Regions from separate parts of the Arthrobacter ginsengisoli genome, predicted to be linked through region 2. Evidence: riboswitches for the same ligand, from Rfam matches in the RefSeq annotation. Region 2 holds a riboswitch; the other holds the start of a gene.
The links. A riboswitch is a leader RNA that binds a small molecule or an ion and turns the genes downstream of it on or off. The one in region 2 is predicted to bind S-adenosylmethionine.
Positions count from the first base shown of each region.

Region 1 (7,193 bases), on a different contig from region 2:
TACAGAAGCGATGGCACAGGACGTCCGGGAAGCCGGCGGCACGATCCTGCTGGGGCAGGAGGTGGTGTCGATGGCCGTCGAATGCGCCACCGTGCGGGTCGGCACAGCCGGGTCGGAGCACCGCTTCGACCGGGTGATCGCCTGCGCCGGTTTGCAGTCCGACGTCGTGGCCCGCCTCGTGGGTGCCGACCCCTCGCCGAAAATCCTCCCCTTCCGGGGCGAATACTGGTCCCTGGCCCCGGAGCGGAACGGCCTGGTGCGCGGGATGATCTACCCGGTCCCTGACCCGCGCTTCCCCTTCCTCGGGGTGCACTTCACCCGCGGCGTGTACAACGACGTGCACGTGGGACCCAACGCCGTACCGGCGCTCGCCCGGGAGGGCTACGGGTGGCTGTCGGTCTCGGCGAAAGACACCTGGGAGTCGTTGCGGTGGCCCGGGGCGGGGCCGCTGGCGAAGAAGCACTGGCGGATGGGGATCGACGAGATCAGCGCATCGTTCGTCAAACCGCTCTACTACCGCAAGGCCCGGCGCTTCATCCCGGAACTGGCCATGTCGGACCTGACGGCGAAGACCGCCGCGGGAGTCCGGGCCCAGGCCTGGGGCCGCGACGGGTCGCTGCTGGATGACTTCGCCGTGGACCAGATCGGCCCGGTGACGCTGCTGCGGAATGCGCCGTCGCCCGCGGCCACATCGTGCCTGGCCATCGCCGACCACCTGATCGACCAGTACCTGCAGGTCCGGCGGTTCTGACCCGGCCCGGCCGTCAGCCGATGAAGCGGTTCCGCCCGGCGCGGTAGCCGAAGACCGCGGCCAGCGAGCCGACGGCGAGGAAGAGCAGACCTGCCGCCGCGAACGAACCCGTGGCCTGGTGCAGCTGGCCGACCATCAGGGTGCCGGTGGACCCCACCCCGTAGCCCACGCCCTGCATCATGCCGGACAGGTGCGCGGCGGTGTGCCCGTCCCGGGTGCGGACCATGATCATGGTCAGCGCGACGGCGGTCAGGCTGCCCTGGCCCAGGCCCAGCAGCCCGGTCCACAGCCAGACCAGCTCCAGCGGGCCGAAGATGCTCAGCGCGAAGCCGCCTCCGGTCATAAGCGCCACCACGGTATTGATCGCTCGCTGGTCGCGGAACCGGGTGGCGAGCGCCGGGGCGAACAGGGACCCGAGCATCTGCAGCAGGATCGACACGGAAACGATCACCCCGGCCGTGCCGCCATCCACCCCGCGTTCGCGCAGGATCGGGGCGAGCCAGGCGAAGACACTGAATGACATCATCGCCTGCAGCACCATAAAGAGGGTCACCTGCCACGCAACCGCCGAGCGCCACACATTCACGCCGCCGCGGGCGGCCTGGTGACGGCCGTGGCGCTGCCTGATGGCCAGCGGCAGGAACAATAGCAGAACGACGCCGGCGGGCAGCGCCCAGACCTGCAGCGCCGCGGTCCACTCCCCCGTCGCGGCGTAGACCGGGTACGTGAAGCCGGCACCGAGGGCCGCGGAGGCGCAGATTGCCGTGGTGTAGAGGCCGCCCATCAGGCCGAGCCGGTCCGGGAAGTCACGCTTGACCACGCCCGGCAGCAGCACGTTGCAGAGCGAAATCGCGGCACCGCAGGCAGCCGTCCCGGCCAGCAGGGCCGGGAGGTGCCCGGCTCCCCCGGCCTCCAGGGGCCGCAGCAGGAGTCCGGCCGTGAGCACGGCCATCGCGCCCAGGAGCACACGCTCGGCGCCGAAGCGGCGGGCCAGGACGGGAGCGATCGGAGCGAACACGCCGAGCAGCGTCACCGGCACCGTGGTGAGGACGACAACAGCCCAGCCTGGCAGCCCGGCGTCGGCCGTCACTTCGGGAAGGACCGCGGAAAAACTGGAGAAGACCGTGCGCAGATTCAGCCCGATCAAAACCAGGCACACGCCCAGGTAGGCCAGGCTGCGGCGGCTGCCGACCCGGGTGGGCTCCGCCGCGGGGACGTCGTCGATCTCGGCGTCCACCAGCATGCTTCGGCGGTCTTCGACGTCGAGGCCGGTCAAGGCCGGGTCCTGGGAGCTTTTCGGTGCAGTCACGGCCCCATTCTGGCAGGCTCCCCCACCGCCTGCCGTTCCACCGGCGGCCGGCCGGGCAATCCTGCCCAGCCGGGCGGACGCCGGGACTCCACTATTCTGGAAGGGATGAGTGAATCCCCAGAATCCCCCGAAACACCAAAGCCGTCGCGCCCGGTGACGCCCGGCAGCCAAGCTTCCTTCGGCACGTACGGCGGCCGTCCGGTCAGCTTTGTGCGCCGCGGCACGCGCCTGCAGGGCCGCCGGCAGGTCGCGTGGGAGGAACATTCCGACCGGTGGGCCGTCGAGGTCCCCCGCCACATCGCCAACACCTCCGTGCATCCGGACTACCTCTTCGACGCCGAAGCCGAATTCGGCCGCAAGGCCCCGTTGATCGTGGAGATCGGTTCCGGACTCGGCGACGCCGTCTGTTACGCCGCCGAAGAGAACCCCGACAAGGACTTCCTTGCCGTTGAGGTCTACACCCCGGGGCTGGCCAACACGCTGATCAAGATCAACAGCCGCGGCCTGGGCAACGTCCGCGTCGTGGAAGCGAATGCCCCAGAGGTACTCGCCACCATGCTGCCGGCCGGATCCGTGACGGAACTCTGGGTCTTCTTCCCGGACCCGTGGCACAAGTCCCGGCACCACAAGCGCCGCCTCATCCAGCCCGCCTTCGCCGAGCTCGCCGCACGGGCCCTCAAGCCGGGCGGCATCTGGCGCATCGCCACAGACTGGTCCAATTATGCCGTCCACGTCCGCGAGGTCCTCGCCGGCTCCCCCGACTTCGAAAACCTGCACGACGGGGAGCGCAGCGGTGCGGAGAGCCCGCTCACCCAGGTCTGGGAATCCGGCGTCGAGTCCCTCGTGGGCGGCGCCCCGGTGAAGGAGGGCCGGGCACCCGTCAGCACCGAACACACCGGTCCGAACGAGGGCATCGATGAGACCGGCGGCTGGGCACCGCGGTTCGACGGACGGATCCTGACGAGCTTCGAGAACAAGGCGCACGAGGCAGGGCGGCTGATCTTCGACCTCAGCTACCGGCGCCGCTAGGCAGCCACAAAATGGTGCTGTTCCCGGCGGGCTCCGCGTGGCACGATTACGGAAAGGCATCAACCGGGCGGAGCTGACCCGGCAGAACCACCGAGGCAGTCGAGGGATCCACCATCAAACGAGAACTGAAGGACGCCGCGGACGCGGCGGAAGAGATCACCAATTCCCGCCCGCTGGAGCTGGTGGCCCGTGCCGGGTTTGCAGTCAGCGGCATCCTGCACCTGCTGATCGGACTCGTCGCGATCCGACTTGCCATGGGTGGCCAGGGCGAGGCCGATGTCAGCGGGGCAGTGGAGCAACTCGCCGGGCAGCCGGCCGGGCCGCTGCTGCTCTGGACTTCCTTCGCGGCGTGTGTGGCACTCGCGATCTGGCAGGCCAGTGACGCGATCTTCGACTTTGAACACCTTCCGGCCAAGAAAAAACTGGGGAAGAAGGCGAAGGCCGTTCTCCAGGCGGTGGTCTACGCCGGACTCGCCATCACCTTGTACTCCTTCGCCAACGGCGCCGGCAAGGACCACACCACTTCCACGAGCGACCTCACGGCGTCCGTGATGAAAGCCCCGGGAGGCTATCTGCTCCTGCTCGCCATCGGCGCCGCCGTGGCGATCACCGGAATCGTCTACGCCATCCGGGGCTTCCGGCAGTCCTTCGCCAAACACCTCCGGCTCCCGGCCTCGCCGCGGGCGCGCTCGGCAGTGACCATCCTCGGCGTCGTTGGCTACGCCGCCAAAGGCATCGCCCTGCTGTTGGTGGGGCTGCTGGTCATCATCGCCACCATCAAAGTGCACCCCGAGGAGTCAACCGGGCTCGACGGCGGTTTGAAGGCCCTCCGCGACCAGCCGTTCGGCATCTACATGCTGGCCGCCGTCGGCGTCGGCCTGATCTGCTACGGGATCTTCATGATGGTGCGGGCCAAACTCGCCAAGATGTAATGCCGGACGCCTATGTCCTGGCCGGAACCCTGATCTCGGACGGCTACGCTGCGGCTGATTCAGTTGTGGCGGTGGCCGACGGAAGGATCGCCTACTCCGGGCCCCGGAGCGGCTTCAACGCTGCCGGCTTCCGCGGCGCCGAGGAGCTCGACCTTCCGCCGGGCAGCTCGATCTTTCCCGGGCTCGTTGACCTCCACTGCCACGGCGCCGCGGGCGGCGGCTTTCCCACCGGCGACAGCAGGCTGTGCCGCGACGCTGCCGGCTTCCTGCACCGCAGCGGAACAACGACGCTGCTGGCCAGCCTCGTGACGGCGTCGGCGGAGGATCTGATCCGGGGAATCGGAGTGCTGCGGCCGCTCGCGGACGAGGGGCTCATCGCCGGCATCCACTCCGAAGGCCCGTTCCTGTCCCGGGCCCGCTGCGGGGCGCAGAACCCGCAGTGGCTCCGGAACCCCGATCCGGCGTTGCTCCGCCGGCTGCTCCACGCGGCCGGCGGCACGCTCAAGTCGATGACGTATGCGCCGGAACTGCCCGGAGCCGGCGAGCTGGTCAGCATGCTCACCGGAAACGGTGTCATACCGTCGCTGGGCCACACCGACGCCGACGCCCGCACCACCGCAGGCTCGCTGGCGGACGCGGCGGAGTCACTGCGGGCCGGCACGGCCGTCACCGCGTCCGCCGGGTCCCCCACGGCCGGCTCCGGCGCGTCGTTGGGGACGCCGCCCGGCCGGCGTCCAACAGTGACGCACCTGTTCAACGGCATGCCGCCGCTGCACCACCGGAGCCCCGGAGCTGCGGCGGCGTGCCTGCGCCTCGCGGCGGAGGGCACCGTTGCCGTGGAACTCATCGGCGACGGCGTCCACCTCGACCCCGAGACCGTCCGGATGGTGTTCGGGCTGGTCGGCGCCGACAACATCATCCTGGTCACGGATTCGATGGCGGCGACCGGCCTGCCCGACGGCGACTACGAGCTCGGCCGCTCCGCCGTCGTGGTGCACGGTGGCGTGGCGACGCTGAAGGGCAGCGGTGCCCTCGCCGGCGGCACGGCCACGCTGCTCGAAGTGGTCCGCCGGACCATCGAGGCCGGGGTGGCACCCGCAGACGCCGTTAAGGCTGCGACCCTGATACCGGCGGGAATCCTGGGCCTCGAAACCGAGATCGGGAGCCTGCGGCCGGGCCTGCGCGCCGACATCCTGGCGGTGGACCGGGAGTTCGGGCTGGTTGCGGTCCTGCGCGGCGGGCAACCCCTGGTGCGCCCCACCTGACCAGGCTCATGACGCCATGCGGCGGTGATGTGGCTCTCCGGGAATCGTTTATTGCAGAACGTGTCGCAATTGTTGGGAAATCGAAGATTCTGCAGCAAAGTGGATCTTGCCTCGACCCGGAACGGTTGCGGCAACGACAAAAGTCCTCCTGGGCGAATAAACAACCATCCAGATCGGCTGAGAGACCTGGCTCGATGACGCCGTAGCAACCACCCTTCGGGCACGGTGCTAATGCCAGGACCGATGGAGATTGCCAAGATCCCACGTTCCACCAACCGGCGCGCCGCGTCGGCTGGGGGGACCGGTGATTCTGGAGTTCCTCGGTCATGACCGAGAGGATCCACGATGGATACCAACGAATCGCGCCCGGCCACTACGAACGCAAAAGCAAAACGCCGCCCGCTGCGTTTGCTGACGCTGATGGGAGCCGCGGCCTTGGCCCTGAGCGCCTGCGGCGCCAACACGGCCGGTACCCCGGCAGCGCAAAGCCAGGATGGAACGCCGGTGCAGGGCGGAACGTTCGTGTTCGCCGAAGTCACCCCCATCAACAACTTCCAGACCCAGGCGGCGCGCTTCTACGAAAAGGCCAACGTCCTGAACAGCGTGCTGGACCGGCTGACCTATTTCGATGCCAAGAAGGGCGAACTGGTCCCCTGGATCGCCAGCAAGTTCACCGCGAGCGAGGATCAGACCAAGTTCACCTTCACGATCCGCCCGGGAGTGAGCTTCAGTGACGGAACGCCGCTGGACGCCAAGGCGGTCCAGGCCAACTTCGAGGCGCTGGGAAAAGGCATCGAGAGCGCCAAGATCCAGCCCAACGTTGACTTCTCCACGTACCAGTCCTCACAGGTCATCGGCGAGGACCAGGTGGAAGTAACACTGTCCTCTCCCGACGCCAACTTCCTGCGCGCCACTTCCTCCGTCACCGCCGGACTCGTTTCGCCGAAAACCCTCACGCTCGATAACGCTGGCCAGTCGGCCATCGCGAAGATCTCGGGATCGGGTCCCTTCACCTTCGAATCGGAGAAGGCCGATGAGGAAATCGTCCTGGCGAAGCGGCCCGACTACGCCTGGGCTCCGGAAGGCGCCGCCAACCAGGGAGCCGCCTACCTGGACAAAGTCATTGTGAAGTACCTGCCGGAGGTGGCACACCGTGCCGGGGCCGTGCAGACCGGCCAGGTTGACCTGGTCCGTGGCCTGCAGCCGGCCGATGAAACTTCCCTTGCCGGGAGCGGCAACCAGGTCCTGCCGGCCAAAGGCATCGACCTGACGGCAAACATGGCCGCCGTGCGCATCGGCAGCGGCAAGCTCGCCGACGCGAAGGTTCGCCAGGCGCTGCAGCTCGGAATCGACCGGCAAACCCTGAAAGACACGGTGCTCTCCGACAGCTACGAAATCGCCGGCTCCATCCTGAACCGCGAAGCACCTGACTTCGTTGATCTCTCCGCCGACCTGGCCTACAACCCGGAGAAGTCGAAGAGCCTGCTGGAGGAGGCCGGCTGGACAGTTGGCGCCGACGGCATCCGGGCCAAGGACGGCCAGAAGCTCGAGGTCACGGTCACGTCATCAAACAACTCGGTCGTGATCAAGCCCGCTTTCGAACTGATCGAGCAGCAGTGGCGCGAGATCGGCGTGAAGCTGGTCAACCGCGCGGCGGACAACGCGTTCCTGGCGACTGCCATGAAGGACCCCAGCGTGGAATTCTTCGGAACCCGGCAATTCGCGTACGGCGGTCTGGGGCCGGTCTTCGGCCCGGCAACCAACACGCAGACACTGACTGCGGACAACCAGCTCAACGAGCTCTTCGCCACGGAACGCGCCGCCACCAGCACCGCCACGCACAAGCAGTTCGTCGCCGAAGAACAGCGCGCGCTGGTTGTCGACCAAGCGCTGGCCCTCGTTCTCTG
Region 1 covers NZ_JAVDVQ010000011.1:56,868-64,060, forward strand. The annotation lists gene lhgD (L-2-hydroxyglutarate dehydrogenase) at 1-751, shown strand, start outside; gene J2X01_RS13660 (MFS transporter) at 765-1,994, opposite strand; gene trmB (tRNA (guanosine(46)-N7)-methyltransferase TrmB) at 2,166-3,089, shown strand; gene J2X01_RS13670 (DUF1206 domain-containing protein) at 3,215-4,021, shown strand; gene J2X01_RS13675 (N-acetylglucosamine-6-phosphate deacetylase) at 4,021-5,286, shown strand; SAM riboswitch class I at 5,448-5,536, shown strand; gene J2X01_RS13680 (ABC transporter substrate-binding protein) at 5,632-7,193, shown strand, end outside.
Region 1: another riboswitch for S-adenosylmethionine. It lies ahead of J2X01_RS13680 (ABC transporter substrate-binding protein); the one in region 2 lies ahead of J2X01_RS03215 (bifunctional o-acetylhomoserine/o-acetylserine sulfhydrylase).

Region 2 (7,193 bases):
GCTCAGGCGGTCTTGGCCGCGCGGAATCCGGCGTCAAGATCGGCAAGGATGTCGTCGATGTGCTCGAGGCCTACCGAGAGCCGCACGAGACCGGGGTTCACGCCGGCGACAGCCTGCTGCTCCGGGGAGAGCTGGCTGTGCGTGGTGGACGCCGGGTGGATGACCAGGGAGCGCACGTCGCCGATGTTGGCCACGTGCGAGTGCAGTTCCAGCGCGTCAACGAAGCGCTTTCCGGCCTCGGCTCCTCCGGCGATGTTGAAGGAAACGACGGCGCCGGTCCCCTTGGGCCCGTACTTGCGGCCGCGCTCGTACCAGGGGCTGGAGGGCAGCCCCGCGTAGGCGACGGATTCGACGTCGTCCCTGGCCTCCAGCCATTGCGCCACCCTGGTGGCGTTGGCGACGTGCCGCTCGACGCGCAGGCTCAGGGTTTCGATGCCCTGGGCGATGAGGAAGGCGTTGAACGGGGAGACCGCCGAGCCGAGGTCGCGCAGCAGCTGGACGCGGGCCTTGAGGATGTAGGAGAGATTGGCGCCGAGTGCACCGTCCGCGCCGAGGTCGCGGGCGTAGACGAGGCCGTTGTAGGTGGGGTCGGGGGTGTTGAAACCGGGGAAGCGCGCCGGGTCCTTGCCGAAATCGAAGTTGCCGGAGTCCACAATTACGCCCGCGATCGCCGCGCCGTGGCCGCCCAGGTACTTCGTGGCGGAGTGCACGACGATGTCCGCACCCCACTCGATGGGCCGGATCAGGTACGGGGTGGACAGCGTGTTGTCCACGATCAGCGGGACACCGGCCTCGTGCGCCACCTCCGAGATGCCCTCGATGTCCAGCACGTCCTGGCGGGGGTTGGAGACGACTTCACCGAAGAACAGTTTGGTGTTGGGCTGCACGGCGTCACGCCACTGCGCCAGGTTGTCAGGGTCCGCGACAAACGTGACGGAGATGCCGAACTTCTTCAGGGTGTGCGCCAGCAGGTTGTACGTACCGCCGTAGAGGCTGGGGCTGGCCACCACATGGTCGCCGGCCTCGGCGACGTTGAGGATCGCGAAGGTCTCCGCTGCCTGCCCGGAGCTCAGCAGCAGTGCCGCGAGTCCGCCTTCCAGGCTGGCCACCCGCTGTTCCACGGCGTCCTGGGTGGGGTTGCCGATCCGGGTGTAAATGGGAGCCAGTTCGGCCAGGGCGAAGCGGTTGGCGGCGCTTTCAGCGCTGGGGAAGACGAACGACGTCGTCTGGTAGATGGGCAGCGAGCGGGCGCCGGTGGCGCTGTCCGGCTCCTGGCCGGCATGGATCTGGCGGGTTTCGAAGGACCAGGCATTGGACATCGGGACACTCCTGACGGGACTGGGCACAGGCACACCCGGAGCTGCTTGGCCCGGGTCGGCACTGGCGCCGCGCTTGCCCTCCGGCGGGCGCCGGAAGGCCAGGTCTTCACCCGGGGCACCCCACCGCGATACGAGGGTTGCCGGCCAGCAAGCCGGGGCTCTGCGCTGGCACTCATGACCTGCGATCAGTCTAGGAAGCGGTGCAGGGCTGTGAATAGCTTTGTGACGAAGATGAAGTTGGACGGCCGGGAGCGGGCCGGCGCCGGGTCACGCCGTTGACGAGGAAAAATTCCCCTGTCGGAACCGTGGAACGAGACATCCCATCACGGTAAGGACACCCTAAGCTGAGAGCCGCATCACAAAGTGCCAAGATGATGGCATGCGCATGGATCACGTCTCTTACGCCTGTGAACAAGATGGCCTCGCTGCCACCACCAAACGAATTGCGTCTGCCCTCGGCGTCGAAGCCGTGAAGGGCGGAGTACACCCCCGATTCGGGACCCGCAACATGATTATCCCGCTCGCGGGCCACAAGTACCTCGAGGTCGTGGAGGTCCTGAACCACCCGGCCTCGGACAAGGCACCCTTCGGCCAGGCCGTCCGCGCCCGGTCCGAAGCCGGCGGCGGCTGGATGGGCTGGTGCGTCGAAGTGGACGACCTGGCCCCGTTCGAGGAGCGGCTCGGCCGCGCTGCCGTCAACGGCAACCGCAAGTTCCCCGACGGCCGCGAACTGGTCTGGAAGCAGATCGGAATCCTTGGGCTCATCGCCGATCCCCAGGTCCCGTACATGCTCAAGTGGGAAGGCGATCCGGAACTCCACCCGTCGAAGGCCTACGAGAGCAACGTCAAGATGTCTGCCCTCACGATCGCAGGCTCCGCAGAACGCGTCACCGAATGGCTCGGTGTGCCGGTCGAAAAGCCGCTGGAAGACGTGGCCGTGAACTGGCTCGCTCCCCGCGGGACCCCCGGCATCCTCTCCGTCACGTTCGAGACCACCACCGGAGCCGTCACCATCTGACGATTCACCGCCCAACACTTCGGCCGCCATCAGCGGGTGCCAATGACGTCACCCACCGATGGCGGCCGAAACTTTTTAACGCCTGCCGGCCGGCCGCATCGGCCGCACCGGCTCAGCCCAGGCCGATGGCCTTGCCGAAGAGGCTGAAGCCGACGAACGCCACGATATCCAGCACGGCGTGGGCGATCACCAGCGGCATCAGGCGCCGGGTCCGGGTGTAGGCCAGCGCGAAGATGACGCCCATGATGGCGTTTCCGATGAACGGACCGAAGCCCTGGTAGAGGTGGTAGCTGCCGCGCAGCATGGCACTCGTGAAGATGGCCAGCGGCAGGCTCCAGCCAAATTTACCGAGGCGGTCCAGCAGGTAGCCGACCACAATCACTTCCTCCACGATCCCATGCCGGATGGCGGAGAGGACCAGCACCGGCACCGTCCACCAGTACGCGTCCAGTGCGCTGGGGATGATCGCCGTCGTGATGCCGAGCGTCCGGCCGGCGGCGTAGAGGCCGAGCGAGGGGATTCCGATCAGCGCCGCCAGGCCGAACCCCTGGAGCAGGTCCCTGCCGGGGCGGGCAAAATTGAGCCCCAGTTTCTGGAACGCCGTGACGGGCCGGCCGGACACTCCGGCTGGCCGGTGTTCGGTCAGGAAATACAGCGCAAGGACTACCGGCACGAGGGCGAAGAAGATATCCAGCAGCTGGTAGGTGAGATCAAAGTATTCCCGGGGGCTTTGCGACCGGTTCAGCGTGGACGTGCCCTCCGCCAGCGGCGCCCGGGTCATCTTGTCCAGCAGCTGGACGACCGAGTACACAGCGGACTGCCCCAGGGACAGGCCCAGGACAATCCAGACTTCCAGCTTCAGGCGGCGGCGGGCGGGAACGAGCATGTTCCTATCTTGCCCGGAGTTGCCGCTTATGCTTGGGGTTTATGAGTGCGCCCGGGAAAATCATCATGATCCGGCACGGCCAGTCCGCCGCCAACGCCGACACTTCGATCTACAACCGGGTACCTGATTACCGGATCCCGTTGACCGAACTCGGCCTGGAACAGGCCCGGGCCGCCGGCGAGCAGGTCCGCCGGCTGCTGGACGGCCGGCAGGTCTGCGTGTATGTTTCCCCCTACCTGCGTGCCTACCAGACCCTGGAGGCGCTCAACCTCGGCCCGCTGGTCGAGCGCGTGATCGAGGAACCGCGGCTGCGGGAGCAGGACTGGGCCAACTTCCAGATCGCCGGCGAGATCGAGGACCAGAAGGAACTACGCAACGCTTACGGCCACTTCTTCTACCGCTTCCGGGAAGGCGAGTCCGGCTCCGACGTCTATGACCGGATCTCCTCGTTCATGGAGACCCTGCACCGGCACTGGTCGAGACCCGACTACGCCCCCAACGCGTTGTTTGTCACCCACGGGCTGACCATGCGGCTGTTCTGCATGCGCTGGTTCCACTGGTCGGTGGAGTACTTCGAGTCCCTCAACAATCCGGACAACGCCGAGGTCCGTACCCTGCACCGCACCGAGAACGGCAAGTACGAGCTGGACAAACCGTTCAGCCAGTGGGAGGCCCGGCGCGTGGATGAGACCGTACTGGACGCCCCGCCGATGTTTTTCTAGCTGCCTGCCTAAACGTCTTCGGCTGCCTCCAACCGGCCTGAACGAACGGCCTCGGCGAACGCCTCGTAGTCCTGTTCGTTCTGGTCGGCGTAACGCTCGGAGAAGTCGGTGATGGAGCGCTCGAACTTGTCGCTCTTGCCGAGGTAGGCGGCGATCGCGACCGGGTCACCGGACCGGGCGTGCGCGCGCGCCAGCGTCCATCCGCAGGCGTTGGCATAGAAGGTCATGCCGAGCGGTTTCATCCCTTCGACAACGGCTGAACCCTTCATGTCACGCAGTTGGCGCCAGTACAGGTACCGGTTGTCCTGCACCCCTTTGGTCCACCCCAGGAAGATGTCGCTCGCGGCCTGCATCATCCGCTGCCCCTGCACCACGCGCTCGCCCGGCTGCTTGAACTTGCTCTTCGGCAAGTGGTCCTCGAGCACGGATTTCGTGGCCTCCTTGACCTGGAGGAACAGGGGATCCTCTTGATCGCGGCCCTGGAGCAAGGCGATGAACGCCCGCGTGCCGACACTGCCGACGCCCACGACCTTGCGGGCGACGTCGATGACTTCGAAGCGCTCCAGCAGGAGACGTCGGTCGTCTGGCAGGTTGGTCCGGTAGGAACGGAGCAGCTCACGAACCGCGTGCTGAAGCTCATCTGCAGACATGCCGAATGATTCACCCAGCTCCCGTGCTGGGATGACGATCGGTGGTTGACTGACAATCCGGTACTTCCCGTCGACGAGTTCGGCGAGCTTGGAGAGTGCCTGCAGGCTGTCCCGGGTGTGGGCCTTAGCAACGTTCTGCCGGGCCGTCTTGACCATACCCTGGGCAGCCTTTTTGAGGGCCTTCCCCTTCTGGGTTGCCACGGCGAGATCGATGGCCTCCATCAGTTGCTCCTCGGACAGGCGGGCGTACCAGATGTCCAGGGTGCGCATTTGCGCGAACTCGGCCATCGCTTCGCGGTAGGCGCGCACCGCGGTGAGAGTCGCGTCGCGCGTTTGTTCCTTGGTGAACGCGTTGTTCCGCGCGGCGATCGTGAAACTCGCGGCCATCCTCTTGACGTCATACTCGAACGGGCCGGGGAGTGTCTCGTCGAAGTCGTTCAGGTCGAACAACAGGTTTCGCTCTGGCGAGGCGAAGACTCCGAAGTTGGACAGGTGGGCGTCGCCGCACAGCTGGACCACCAGGCCGGCCCGCGGTGTGTCTTTCAGATCTGCGGCCATGATTTTGGCCGCACCCCGATAGAACGTGAACGGTGAGACCAGCATCCGGCCGTGACGCACCGGCACCAGGTCCTGTTCCCGGGTGAGATTCTGTTCCTCGAGCAGCGCGACCGGATCGGGGCGGTCGGGCGCAGGAACCCAGCCGGTGTGGCTGGAGACGGGCGCCTTTTTCCGGTATTTCTTGCCCTTGTCGACACGTTCCTCAACGCTCGGGTGCTTGACTTTGGTCGTGGCCATTATCGGCGACCTCCCACTTACGTCAGGGTACCGCCACCGGCACCAGGAGCCCCGGGGTCAGTCCGTGCTGAGCGCGCAAAACGCGCCTTGATTCAGTGCCCAATCGGAATGGCTGCCTCGGTACATACCGTGCGACCATCAACAATGCGATTGTGGCCCCGCTGCTGCCAATCGTCAACGCGCTGCTGCAGCAGGGCGACCGGATCAGGCCGTGCGGCGGGGGCCGGCCTGCCGGGAGTGGCGAGTGTGCGTTGCCAGCTAGGGGTTGGCTTTCTGCGGGGACTTTTCGGTCCGGAGCTCATCGCCGTGGGCGATGAGGGCGTAGATGATGAGCACGTCGATGGCGATGACGATGAGCGACCACCACGGCTGCACGGGCACGAGAAGCAATTGAACGACCGCGCTGAGGATCGCCAGGACGACACCGACGACGCGCGCCCACGTTGCGCCGGTCAGGATCGCCAGGGCGGTGAAGATTAGGAACACTCCGATGAACAGATTCCACCAGCCCCACGCGGTCACATCGAAGAGGAAAAGGCTGCCGCGAGCCACGAGATAGTACGTGTCGGATCCGGTTAGCGCGACGACACCTTGGATACCGCTGAAGATGCCGTTGACGAGTATAATGATTCCGGCGAATTTGGCCCACCCGGCCCAGCCAGTCGATGCGACGGGTTGATTGACAGTGCTCATGATGCCGACCGCTTTCCGTTGAAGGTGCTGCCGCCGGCCCACCGGTCGACGCAGTCGTGTCGTGGCGCTTTTACGGTACCGATCATCTTCCTCCCGCACCTCATCCTCCGGGGGTGACGGCTCCTCCAGCGGTGACGGCCCAGATCGAGGACAGCCGGACCAGCCCGGCAGCCGGGCGATCACCTGCCGGAACTTCCCGCTCGGGCCGGACTGTTCCGGCGGCTCCTCCGCACGGACGACGTCGACGTTCCCCAGTCCCAGCCCGGCGAGGTAGGCCAGCAGCTTCGCGGCGGCGGCGGCCCACACCGTACCGGCATCGGCCCCGGGTTCCGGGTCGAGCCGGAGCCGGATGGTCGCCGGTCCGGTCTGGACCAGCTGGCTGCGGTGCAGCCCCGGCGTTTCGTCGACGACGGACCCGATCGCGAGCGGAAGGACCCGCACGGCGGTTCCGCCGGCGCCGAGGAGCCGGAGGACGTCGTCACGGCGGCCTGCGACCTGGATGGCGGGCAACGGGCTGCCGCATTCGCAGGGGCCGGACTTGGCCAGCACGGAGTCGCCGAGGTCGTAGCGGATCAGCGGCTGTACCAGGTTGGCAAGATTCGTCAACAGTACGGTGTGGGACGGTTCCCCCGGAGGCGCGGGCCGGTAGTCGGCGTCGACCGGCTCCAGGATGACCCAGTCGCTGTTGACGTGCAGCCAGCCGCGGCGGCACTCCAGCGCGATCGGAGTGAACTCGGAGGCGGCATAGACGTTGCGGACCTCGCCGCCCAGCGCCGCAGCCAGCCGCGCCCGGTCGCCCGGGGACTCGCCGCTGGACTCCACAATCACGGGGCGGATGTGCAGCCGGCCGGCTGCCTGCTCTTCGGCCAGGAGCTCGAGCGCGCTGGGGTAGCCGACCAGTAGGGCCGGATCGAAGTCGTTGAGTGCCGACACCAGCCGGTCCAGGGGCTGCTGCACGGAGAAGATCCGGTACGCGCGGCGGCGGAAGCGGCTGCGGCGCCGTTCGGACTCGAGCCACACGACGCCGGCGAAATGGCCGCCGGTGCCCACCACCAGGGCAGTATGGAGTCTCCGCCGCAGCATGGCGAGCAGCCGGCCTGCGGTCAAGGT
Region 2 covers NZ_JAVDVQ010000002.1:244,776-251,968, reverse strand. The annotation lists gene J2X01_RS03215 (bifunctional o-acetylhomoserine/o-acetylserine sulfhydrylase) at 3-1,319, opposite strand; SAM riboswitch class IV at 1,384-1,499, opposite strand; gene J2X01_RS03210 (VOC family protein) at 1,699-2,337, shown strand; gene J2X01_RS03205 (CPBP family intramembrane glutamic endopeptidase) at 2,450-3,223, opposite strand; gene J2X01_RS03200 (histidine phosphatase family protein) at 3,265-3,945, shown strand; gene J2X01_RS03195 (DUF2252 domain-containing protein) at 3,954-5,390, opposite strand; gene J2X01_RS03190 (phenylacetate--CoA ligase family protein) at 5,649-7,193, opposite strand, start outside.